2 regions of the Trichococcus sp. TS_SC_9 genome follow, and region 2 is predicted to be linked to the other one. Evidence: riboswitches for the same ligand, from Rfam matches in the RefSeq annotation. Region 2 holds a riboswitch; the other holds the start of a gene.

Region 1 (6,033 bases), 230 kb from region 2:
CGCCTGCAACAAAGCTGCTGTCAGATAAGCTCCCTCCACAAATGCCGCATCGCAAATGATCAGATTTTTTTTGGTCGATTCACTTACCAACTCAAGATTCATCTTGGCACTGCCCAGATCATAAAAGGCCAATATATTAGGCTCTGACATTTCATCGAGAGCTGCCGTGACTTTATCAAAACTAGTGCCGATTCCGCCGTTTTCCACTCCGCCGACTGCTTTCACGGTAATGTCCTTCGCTACAGGTTTCAGCAATCTGGCTAGCCCTTCAGCGAGCTCCGCAACATGCGAAACCAATAAAATACCGTACTGTTCACTCATCATACACCCCCGCTTCCAACATAGCCTCAAAGAAATAACCGCATGAGGCAGCTCCTGGATCGATATGGCCATTCAGCTGTTCCGACACATAAGCAGCGCGTCCCTTTTTCGCGTGAAAATCCTTCGTACTTATAACATATTCATTGATTTTTCCCAACGTTAGGCGCTTATTCCGGATGTCTTCCATGACCGGAATCCAAACATCCACTAAGGTCTTCTCCTTCAGTTCCGTAGGGCCGAACGTTTGGATTCCTTCAAGTCCACTTGTCAGGTTGGCCATCAGATCGTTATCTTCTTGAAGAGCCTCCGACATATGCAGAAAGGCTTGCCCATAAAGGAGCCCGGCTGCTCCACCCGTTTTCTGGATGAAAGACATCCCCGCCGTTTTGAACAGATCTGACAACCCTGCCTGAACCCCCTCCGCTAATTTTGCCTTCAGGTCTTTGGCGCCCCGAAGCATATTGGCCCCGTGGTCACCGTCACCGATCGCTTCATCCAGCGTATTCAGATACTTCTCGTTTGTTTCCAACTTTTCGACGAACAGGCTCAACCATGTTCTAGCCGTCTCGACAGTCAACATTTCCATCACCGCCTTGGATTCCTGAATCACATGCTTTCCATGCTACCTCTGCTTCCATTGTAAACGTTTTAATCAAAAACGACAATCCGGAGACTCATGGGGAAGTAGCCTGTGGATTGTCTGATTCACTATTTTTTCGTGAGCATTTGTGCCGCTTCTTCATCGAGTATCACAGTCACATGCTTGTGGGTCTGCAGAACACTCGCCGGCAAATCTTCCGTAATTGGACCTTCCAACGCGGCTTTGACGGCAGCGGCTTTTTCTTTTCCGAAAGCCATCAGGATGATTTGTCTTGAAGATAGGATTGATTGGATTCCCATCGAATAGGCGAAACGCGGGACATCTTTTTCATCCGCAAAGTAACGTTTGTTGGAATCGATGGTGGATTGCCATAGCGCCACTTTCTGTGTCCGGGAATCAAAGGATGTGCCGGGTTCGTTGAAACCGATATGCCCGTTCGTGCCGATGCCGAGGATCTGTACATCAATCGGATTCGCCGCGATGATGGCTTCGAATTGCGCGCACTCCTCTGCCTCATCAGCCAAGCCGTCCAGCAGATAGTTTTTCTTGAAGGGTTTTGCATCGAACAAGTGCTCATGCATAAAATGATGGTAGCTGTGCGGACTGTCCTCGGACAAGCCCATGTATTCGTCCAGATTGATCGATGTCATATCCGAGAAATCAAGATCGCTTTCCCGCATGATTTTGTACAGTCTGACTGGCGTACTGCCGGTGGCCAACCCGAGCACTTTCGCCCCGCTTTCCATTTGCTTGCGGATTTTTTCGAATGCACAACGGCTGGCCTCTTCAGGGTTCGCTTTAATGATTATTTCCATGATCTGTAACCTGCTTTCTGTTATTTTTGAATACTGTCTTTCCAAAACTGATTGTCCGCTCGACCGCAAATGACTCCGAAAGTTGCACCATATCGGCATCTTTCCCCGGAGCGATGCCCCCTTTTCGCACCAGACCGAATTCGCGGGCCTGGTTGACCGAACTCATCTTTACCGCATCCAATATGCCGCAACCGGTGAAGGTCATGATGTTCTTGAAAGCCTCCTGGAATTCCAGCACACTTCCTGCCAAATTTCCGCTTTCCAGTCGGGCTTGTCCATCCTTGACGATGACTTTCTGTCCGCCTAATTCACTGATGCCATCGCCCATCCCTTTGGCGCGCATAGCGTCTGTGATCAACTCGATGCGGTCAGCGCCTTTTTGTTTGAAGGCGATTTTCACCATTTCCGGATTGATATGCAGACCATCGACAATCATTTCCGCATAGATGCCCTCCTCCAGGAAGGCATGTCCGGTCACACCAGGCTCCCGGTGATGGAGGCCTCTTTGCGCATTGAAGAGATGGGTGATGTGCGTTGCTTTGGACTGTTGCAATTGGCTGCGAAGAGCATCCGAATGTCCGACTGAAAGCACGATTTGGTTATCCAGGCAATACTTTTCGAAGGCAGTCGCATCACTCGTCTCCGGTGCATAGGTGACCAAACGGATCAAGCCTCCGCTCAAGTCCTGCCACTTGCGCATCAAGGCTGCATCCGGCAGTTTGATATGTTCTTCCGGCTGCGCTCCCTTATGGACGGCGGAAATGAACGGCCCTTCGAGGTGGATGCCTTGGATGACTGGATTTTTTTCCGCGGCCTTGCGGATGCCGGTCAACGCCTTTTCGATATTTTCGGAAGATTGCGTCATCGTCGTTGGAAAATAACTGGTGATTCCTTCCCGGTGCATCGTCACAATCATCCTGTTGATGCCATCCGCATCGCCGTCCATATTGTCCACTCCGTAGCCGCCATGGCTGTGGACATCAATGAAGCCAGGCACCAGTCTGCTTCCTGCCGCATTGATCACTTCCTCGTCAGGTTCGGGAATGTACTCCGACATGTTCCCGACCGCGTTGATTTCTTTTTCGAACCGGACATACCCGTCGACGATGACGGTTTCTCCTGTATACACTTCCGCATGGATGATCACTTTCTTCATGTGTATCCCTCTCTTCTATTCTATTCCGATTCTATTCCGATTTTTTTGAGTAACCCTGCACATTTGCTCTCGTCAGATCCATGTTGTATTTGAAGTTCTCGTCCTGCACCAGGAAGGTCGAAATCACATCGATCAGGTACATCATCCCGAACTGCGTGTTTACGAACGCCGTATTGTTGACGAAACGCGAGTGATAACCAAAGCACGTGACATCCGCCAATTTCGTCAATGAACTGTTTTTGAAGCTCGTCAGGGCGATGATCTTCGCTTTTTTCTGTTTGGCGATTTCCAGTGATGCGATCAATTCAGGTGTCTCGCCTGAATTTGAAATGGCGATCACTAATTCGTCATCCTTGATGATCGAGCTGTTGACGATCATCAGGTGGGAATCCGTGACCCCCGTGACATTCAGCCCCATCCGGATCAGGCGTTGCGCCAATTCGGCCGCCGTGAATCCGGAACTGCCGATGCCGTAAATGACTGTTTTGTTTGCGTTTCTGATCCAATCGACAACCGTTTCGATTGCTTGATCCTCGATCATCTTATTGGTTTCATCGATGACTTGCGTATAATAGCCATAGATATCGTCATAGACGGTCGGCATTTCTTTCAAAGGATGGTCGCTCGCCAATGAACGCAGCGCAATCTTCATATCCACAAACCCATCGATGTTGATGCGTTTACAGAAACGGGTGATGCTGGAGGTCGAAGTCTCCACCTTCGTCGCCAAATCCTTGATGTTCATGTTTTTGATGGATGCTTTGTTCTGCAGAATGTAATCCGCGATTTTTTTCTCATTCCCGGAAAAAGCGGAATAATGGTTTTGGATCTCTTCGATGATTGTCATTTTTCGTTATCTCCTCCAGTTTTGCGCAGCCACCAAAAGCGCGCTCCGTATTTCTTGCCTTCGCCTTTTCCTCTACGCTGATAGAATAACACATGAAAATAGTTTTTTCAATTATTATTTTATGAAAATCATTTTCTTTGTTATTTCTATTGGAGTCACTTTTAGACAGCAAAAAGCCGCCTCTTCCGAGAGCGGCTTCCTTCATGAGCAGATGCTTCAGATTCTGTTCCGGTCCAACACGTTTCTTTTTCCCATTTCCAGGATGATGAAATAAGCCATTCCCGCTCCGATGGCGGAACTGAGCGCGAAGCTCGGCAGGAAGAGCATCAATGCGGCTTCCATACCCATAAAAAACTGCGCAAGCAATGTACTCGCCAACGATCCCAGGATTCCGGTGCCTATCCACTCACCCAGTGCCGCGAAACCGATTTTTTGCGTTCTGGCGTAGAACAGACCTGCGCAAATAGCCCCGATCATGCTGCCCGGAAAGGCAAAGACGGTCCCTGTTCCCAACAGGTTGCGCAGCAAAGAAACACTGAAGGCCTGCAGGACGGCATACCCCGGTCCTAACCAGACAGCGGTCAATACGTTCAAAAGATGCTGCACCGGCGCTACTTTTGCAATGCCGATCGGAATGACGAAGATGCTGTTGCTGACCACCCCCATGGCGATGATCAAGGCAGTGGTGACTAATTTTTTTGTGTTCATAATGTTTTCCCCTTTTCAGTTTGATTTGTTCTTTTTGCAGCCTGATCTTTCCGAACCGTTTCCCTCCTCCAGAATTGAATGAAAATAAAAAGACACCTCCCCTGAGATGTCTTGGATATACGTACGGACTCCAGACCAAACTCAGTTCCCTCCGCCAGTACGAACTGGATCAGGTTTGAAGGGTTCCGACAGTGTCGGTCTCAGCGCTCGCGCGCACCCCTACTGAAATTAAAAAACGTTATATGATCTGATGCGAAAATCAGAAAATACAACGTTTTGATGTCTATTTATGCGAATAGTCAAACGCCACATTCCCTACGCTAGCATGAACTAGATCAGGTACAAAGAGTTCCGACAATGTCGGTCTCAGCGCAGTTGCGCACCCCCAGTGTTTCTCACTCAATTCTAACCAATAAGCTGCGGAAACGCAACCCTATTCTGAAGCTTGCTCTCCCGCAGCGCTCGGATCCAGCACGATGACTTTCCCGAAACTGTCCTGGCTCTGCAAAAAGGCATGGGCTTGGGCAACCTCTTCGAGCGTGAATACTTTCTCGGGCTCCACTGCAACGCCTTTCCCCTCAATGTAAGCCAGCAGTTCATTCAGCTTTTCGCCGGAGACGTCACTTGAATGGAAAGTAGTCAAATAGCTATTGTGCTTCAATTCCATGATGGGATCGAAATCCTCCAGGAACCATTTCCCGCCCAGTTGACCGGTGCTGCAGACAATGCCGGCTTCCCTGATATGGGAAAGGCTGTCCTTGAGCGTCGCAGGCCCGATCAATTCCAAAATCTTGTCGAAAGTCTCTTCCGTTTCCAACACGCCGTTGCGGTCTTCGATGTAGTCGGTGAAGCCGGCTTCCTTCAGTCGCTGACCTTTGTCGGCTTTCCGCGTGCTCCCGTAAATCCTGATATCCGGGAATTGGGCCCTGACCAACTTGGCAAAGGCAACCCCCACACCACTCGTTGCCCCCCGAACCAAAATTTGATCGGATGTTTGGATCCGCAGATTCTTCATGGAACCGAAAGCCGTATAGTAGGTTTCCGGAATGGCCGCCAGTTGGGACCAAGGTAAATTGGTGTGGATGGGGTAGATTTGGTCATTCGGCAACAGGACATATTCCGCATAACTCCCGTCGAAGGCTCTCCCCATCTCACCCATGATCGACACCACTTTTTGACCGAGCGGCAATTTTTCTTCGTCGCTCGTCCGTTCCACTATCCCTACACATTCAATCCCTAAAATACGGGGAAACGTGACCGAAGGGGATTTCCCCTCCCGCGTAAAGATTTCCGAATGGTTGATGCCGAAGCCCATGACTTTCACGAGCGACCAGCCTTCCCGTATTTCCGGAAGAGGAACTTCCTGATGCACCAGTTTTTCCGGTCCACCCGCTTCGTGCACTACGACTGCCTTCATTTCTCCGACATCCTTTCTTGTATTCACAACGACAGCATGCAGTTGGGTCTTCCCGATTGCATACCGCAAAATTTCTTGTAGGCACAGGAATCGCACAAAGTCACGGCATCGGTTTGAAAAAGCGGCACCGATTCGCCCTGGGCAACCCCTGTCAGGTGAACCGAAACC
Region 2 (6,033 bases):
TTACGTGGAAGAAATCATGTCCTACCTTTCCAGAAGATACCGTCTGTCCGAAGATATCCTGGACCGGTTCGTGGAAAAAGAAGAAAGACACACAATGATTTATGAAAACAAGGTAGCTTTTCCCCATTTGACCGACCCTAACATCAACAAGTTGGTGTTTGTCCTAGGGAACATCACAATGGCCAACCGCAACGATGCGTTTTCCTTGATGTTATTTCTAGTGACACCCGAGAAAATTTCTGAGCAGCAAGAGAGAATCTTGATGCAGGTATATGATTTTGTCTTTAAGGTCATCAATGATCCAACTCTGATCAATGATCTTAAAAAAGTGGATGATGCACAAGGGCTGATTGAGATGCTGGAGAAAAGAGGTACGAGATAGATGAATAATATGCTTGCATTGGGTATTCTGGTTGTCGGCGCTTTTTTGATCCAAAGCGCATTGGGGTTTTTTCAAATCAGACATTTCGGCAGTGAATACAACGAATTGAAGGCGGATGGCAGAGTTGCAATAGGCAAACGGGCAGGGAAACTGACTTCCGGAACGATCATCATGTTCCAACTGGATGAGGAAGGCGTCATCGTCAGAGGCAAAAAGCTTCAGGGGACAACAATCTTGGCCAGGTTCAAACCATACAACAATTTCAACGGCAGACTGATCGAAGCCATCAAAGCAGAGGATCCGGATGTGCTTGCTGAAATCAAGATCACCCGCAAAACCATCATGAATGCGGTCACTAATTACCGGATGTTCATAAACGGAGAAATTATTCCAGAGAAAGAATCTCCCTTTAAGGAATTGACCAAAAAAATTACAAACATTAAGTTCGGTTAAATCGTGTCAGAAATAATACATATAATAAGGAGTGTTAAATATGGACTTTCTAGTTAAAGGTGCAGAAAGCTTTATCGGATTATTTCAATTAGGTGCAAATACATTTATGAGCTGGATGACCGGCATCGTTCCAATCGTCTTGATGCTGATGGTATTCATGAACGTAGTAATCAAGCTGATCGGTGAGGAAAGAATCAACGGCCTCGCACAACGCTTCTCTAAATATTCCTTGGTCAGAAACTGTATCTTACCTTTCTTGGCAGCCTTCATGTTGGGGAATCCCGCATCATTCACCTTAGGGAGATTTTTGCCTGAGTTCTACAAGCCAAGTTTCTATGCGGCACTTGCACAATACAACCATACGAGTAACGGTCTTTTCCCACATATCAACGCAGGCGAATTGTTCGTATTCCTGGGAATCGCTTCAGGTCTTGAAACGTTAGGTTTGAGCACCACACCACTGGCTATCCGTTATCTGCTTGTCGGGCTTGTGATGAATGCTGTAGGCGCATACGTAACCGACTTCACGACTGCTTATGTCTGCAAAAAAACAGGCATCCAATTGAGCAAAGTCGCGAAAGTTCAATAATTACCACCAAGAAGTTGTTGCATAAAACAAATAGAATGCATGAGAACGAGAGGGGTATTCATTATGACAAAATATAACAGCATCAAAGTTGAAAAAGGTTCCGGCGGCTGGGGCGGACCACTGATTATCACACCAACAGAGCAAAAACATAAATTCATCTACATCGTAGGCGGCGGAGAAAGACCTGCCATCGTGGACAGAATCGCTGAACTTACAGGGATGGAAGCCGTAAATGGATTCAAAACATCCATTCCGGATGATGAAACAGCTTTGGCTATCATCGACTGCGGCGGAACATTGAGATGCGGCATCTATCCTCAAAAAGGCATCCCGACAATCAACGTCGTTGCCACCGGCAAATCAGGTCCTTTGGCTAAATACATCAACGAAGAAATTTACGTTTCAAATGTTGGTTTGAATCAGATCCAAGTCACTGGCGAAACAGCAACTGTAGCAGCTGCAGAACCAGTGGCAGAAGAGAAAGTCGCTTACACTACAGACAAAAAATTGACGCAACAAAACGCAGAAAGAGGCAGCATAGTAGCGAAAATCGGTTTGGCTGCAGGTAAAGGGATCGCCATCATGCTGCAATCAGCACGTGAAGCGGTGCAGACAGTCTTGCAGACGATCATCCCGTTCATGGCCTTTGTAGCGATGCTGATCGGTATCATCCAAGGCAGCGGAATTGGTAATATGTTCGCTAAACTGATGATTCCATTGGCAGGCAATGTCTGGGGCTTGATGGTCATCGGCTTCATCTGCTCATTGCCAATCCTTTCCCCACTGTTGGGACCTGGTGCTGTAATCGCACAAGTTATCGGAACATTGATCGGTGTTGAAATCGGCAAAGGCAATATCGAGCCAAGCTTAGCTTTACCGGCTTTATTCGCCATCAATACACAAAATGCTTGCGATTTCATTCCAGTAGGTTTAGGCTTGCAAGAAGCAGAGTCCAAAACAGTGGAAGTCGGCGTACCATCCGTTCTCTATTCTCGATTCCTGAACGGTGTGCCCCGCGTATTCGTCGCTTGGTTAGCAAGCTTCGGATTGTATTAAGAAAAATAAGAAAGGCTGAACGGATTCGTTCAGCCAGTGGTTAAAAACTAATAATCGGAAAAGGTGAAGAAAAATGTCAATTTATTCAACGGTAGTCACAGAAATCGGACCTAACGCTAAGGAGTTTTTAGCTGAGGATATGATGGTATTGTTCGGAGACGATGCTCCGGAAGCATTGCGTCCGTATTGCTTCCTGATCGAACAAAATGCACTGGAGCAGGATATTCAACTGGGGCACGCGTTGGTTATCGGCGATGATAGTTATCGCGTCACAGCTGTGGGTAATGTGGTCAACAAAAACCTCAGGGATCTGGGGCACATCACCATCAACTTCAGCGGAGACACAATCGCTGAACTAGCAGGCTCGCTGTATGTCGAAAACAAAACAGTGAACGAAATCGCGGAAGGCACCATCATCAAAATCACTGAAACTGTGGGGTAGTGGCTTATGTACATAGATTCTAACGACATCAAAGCAATCGGAAGTTTTTGGAAAAGCGGATTTCTGAAAGGAGTCACCACCAACCCGACGATTTTGTCGACCGGTTTCGGCAGTCGCTTCAAACAATTACAGGATTTATTGGCTTTGGAGCCGACGGAACTTTTTGTGCAATTGCTGGGTACGACTTCTGAAGAAATGTTTGCCGATTATGAAGCAATAAAGACATTTGATGCAAATCACCAACTTTCGATAAAGATTCCCGTTACACAAGCAGGCTTGGAAACAATCAACAAAGTGAAAAAGGATGATCCGGAGAGAGCCATCCTCGGCACGCTGATCTACTCTGCGGACCAAGGGATCCTGGCCGCTGCAACCGGATGCGACTACCTGGCACCTTATGTGAACAGGATGCTGAACAATGCGATCGATCCCTACAAGGCGATCCGTTCGATGCGGACATTCATAGATGCTAGAGGCTACAAGACCAAAATCATGGCAGCGAGCTTCAAAAATTCCCAACAAGTCATCGATTCCTTGGAGTCGGGCGCCCATACTGCCACGATCCCTCCGGATGTCCTGAACAGCATGATGAACAAGGATTTGGCATTGCAGGCATTGCAGGTTTTTGAAGCGGACGGACAAGCGTTGTTCGGAAAATACGGCGCGTAACCCACTGAACTTGATTTTGCGGATCTCACTTACAGAAAAGACTGCCCCATTGGGACAGTCTTTTCTGTTTGGTGGGGGGTGCCTGATAAAAGGCGATTCGCTCAAGAGCGAGTTGACTTCAGAGGAAATTATGATACGATAGGAACAATAGCAAATGAACTGAATATTCTTTTTTACCACTAGGGGTGCTTTACCGGCGGATGACTGTCCGCCAAAAAGCTGAGATCGAAGTAGGACTTCGAGACCCTTAGAACCTGATCTGGTTTGTACCAGCGGAGGGAAGTGGCAGCCTCTTTTGGCTAAGTAAGTCCCTATTGCATAAGGAACATACAACCACTTTTTTCCGTTGGGAAGAGAGTGGTTTTTTTGTTTGCAAAAATCGAGAGCGGCCGTTCGGATGAGTCGGGACCCTGGCGGATCGTTCCAGCATATGGAGGGAAAGCAATGATATTTTCAGCACAAATTCGCCAAGCGGTCGAACCGATTTGGGCGGCCAGCATGGAGCATCCGTTTGTGAAAGGCATCGGGGACGGAACCTTGCCGTTGGAGAATTTCCGTTTTTACATTCAGCAGGATTCCTATTACCTGACGCGCTTCGCCAAAATTTTGGCACTCGGCGCGGCCAAAGCACCGGATATCGCGACGACCAACCAGTTCGCCGACTTCGCGAAGCATACGTACAGCGCCGAAATCGGTCTGCATGAACAATTTTCAAAAAGGCTGGGCATCACCGCGGAGGAAAAAGAGTGTTTCAAGCCCGCGCCCACTACATATGCCTACACTTCCCATCTTTATCGCGCCGGGCACGCGGGTCATCTGGGGGACGTCATCGCCGCCGTCCTGCCTTGCTACTGGCTCTATGCCGAAATCGGCGACGCCTTCCTCGATGCGGCGCCTGAAGAACCGATTTATCAGGAATGGATCGCTACCTATGGCGGGAAGGATTTTCAGGACAGGGTGGATGAGCAGATTGAGCGGCTGGATGAAATCGCCGCAGCTGTGAGCGAAACCGACCGCGAAAGGATGAAAGAGCATTTCATCATCAGCAGTCAGTACGAATACGCTTTTTGGGAAATGGCCTATCGCATGGAAACATGGCCGGTACCGTTGGATAAATAAGAGACAACATCAAACACAAAATAAAACGCAATGAGGAGACAGCAAAAATGAAAAAAGAATTGAAGCTTACAGATATTTTGGTGACAATCGTCATCGCCATCGCTTTCGGGATCGTCTACATCCTATGGGGAACGGTCTATTACGCGGTGCAGCCGTTGGGTCTGCATCTTGATCAGCTGTTGTACGGCATGTGGTTCATCGCCGGCACCGTCGCCTATTTCATCATCCGCAAGCCGGGTGTGGCGCTTTTGGCGGAAATCGCTGCAGCTTCAGGCGAATTCCTTTTGGGTTCGCCTTGGGGTCTGACTGTCTTGCTTTCCGGTGTGGTACAGGGGTTGTTTGCGGAATTGGTGTTCATGGCTTTCCGCTACAAACGTTTTGACCTGAAGGTTGCCGCTTTGGCAGCTTCGGCATCTTGTGTGGGTTCGCTTTTGGTGGATGCGTTGAACGGGCAGATCGCTGAGCTGGCTCCTTGGAACTTGGCACTTTACTTGGTTGCCCGATTCGCGGGCTCGATTTTCTTTGCCGGGGTGCTGGCTTATTACTTGGCGGAAGTCCTTGAGGATACCGGCGTGACAAACCTTGTCCGCCCGCTGACGAGTGAAGATTTCAAAGAGTTGGATTAAGGAGGATGGTGGAAATGGCGCAGCAAGCCTATGTGGAGAAACTGAAGCTAAAATTTCCCGGCGATGCCGATTTGTTGTTCAGGGACCTGTCCTTTTCGGTCACAGCCGGTGAGAAAGTGCTGCTTTTGGGTCCGTCCGGCTGCGGCAAATCCACGCTGCTACAGGTGTTGAGCGGGCTGATTCCGCAATCGATCGAAGTGCCGATGAAGGCCGATAAGCTTGTGACGCCGGCTTCCTGGGGCTATGTTTTCCAGGATCCGGACAGCCAATTCTGCATGCCCTACGTCGATGAGGAGCTCGCTTTCGTGCTCGAGAATCTGTCGGTTCCGCGCGAGGAGATGGCTGCCAAAATAGACTTCGCGCTCCGGCAAGTGGGCTTGGAATTAGCGGACAGCCATATCCCCATCGCGAGCCTTTCCGGCGGGATGAAGCAGCGGCTGGCGATCGCCTCGGTATTGGCCTTGGATCCGGAGGTGCTCTTTTTGGATGAGCCCTCCGCCATGCTGGATCCGGAAGGGACGGAAGCGATCTGGGAAGTCCTGAAGCAAGTCTGCAAAGACAAAACGGTCGTCATTGTGGAACACAAAATCGATCATGTCCTGGCATTCGCCGAACGGCTTGTATTGTTCGATGCATCCGGACGCATCATCGCCGATGGGTCGAACGAAGCAATTTTCGCGGTCCACAAGGACGAGAT

Evidence for each region. Region 2 has a riboswitch for thiamine pyrophosphate ahead of tenA (thiaminase II). Riboswitches for the same ligand answer to the same signal wherever they lie in the genome.
Region 1: it holds a riboswitch for thiamine pyrophosphate, as region 2 does, so the genes downstream of both, thiW (energy coupling factor transporter S component ThiW) here and tenA (thiaminase II) in region 2, are expected to answer to the same signal.

What each region holds. Positions count from the first base shown of each region.
Region 1 covers NZ_CM149591.1:630,527-636,559, forward strand. The annotation lists gene dhaM (dihydroxyacetone kinase phosphoryl donor subunit DhaM) at 1-324, opposite strand, end outside; gene dhaL (dihydroxyacetone kinase subunit DhaL) at 314-907, opposite strand; gene nagB (glucosamine-6-phosphate deaminase) at 1,030-1,737, opposite strand; gene nagA (N-acetylglucosamine-6-phosphate deacetylase) at 1,721-2,893, opposite strand; gene AC0J5I_RS02840 (MurR/RpiR family transcriptional regulator) at 2,925-3,740, opposite strand; gene AC0J5I_RS02845 (hypothetical protein) at 3,688-3,945, opposite strand; gene thiW (energy coupling factor transporter S component ThiW) at 3,957-4,448, opposite strand; TPP riboswitch at 4,578-4,679, opposite strand; TPP riboswitch at 4,743-4,845, opposite strand; gene AC0J5I_RS02855 (zinc-binding dehydrogenase) at 4,882-5,865, opposite strand; gene AC0J5I_RS02860 (DUF5131 family protein) at 5,889-6,033, opposite strand, start outside.
Region 2 covers NZ_CM149591.1:863,536-869,568, reverse strand. The annotation lists gene AC0J5I_RS03995 (BglG family transcription antiterminator) at 1-382, shown strand, start outside; gene AC0J5I_RS03990 (transcriptional regulator GutM) at 383-835, shown strand; gene srlA (PTS glucitol/sorbitol transporter subunit IIC) at 876-1,424, shown strand; gene srlE (PTS glucitol/sorbitol transporter subunit IIB) at 1,488-2,480, shown strand; gene AC0J5I_RS03975 (PTS glucitol/sorbitol transporter subunit IIA) at 2,554-2,922, shown strand; gene AC0J5I_RS03970 (transaldolase family protein) at 2,929-3,591, shown strand; TPP riboswitch at 3,763-3,889, shown strand; gene tenA (thiaminase II) at 4,036-4,710, shown strand; gene AC0J5I_RS03960 (ECF transporter S component) at 4,758-5,336, shown strand; gene AC0J5I_RS03955 (ABC transporter ATP-binding protein) at 5,351-6,033, shown strand, end outside.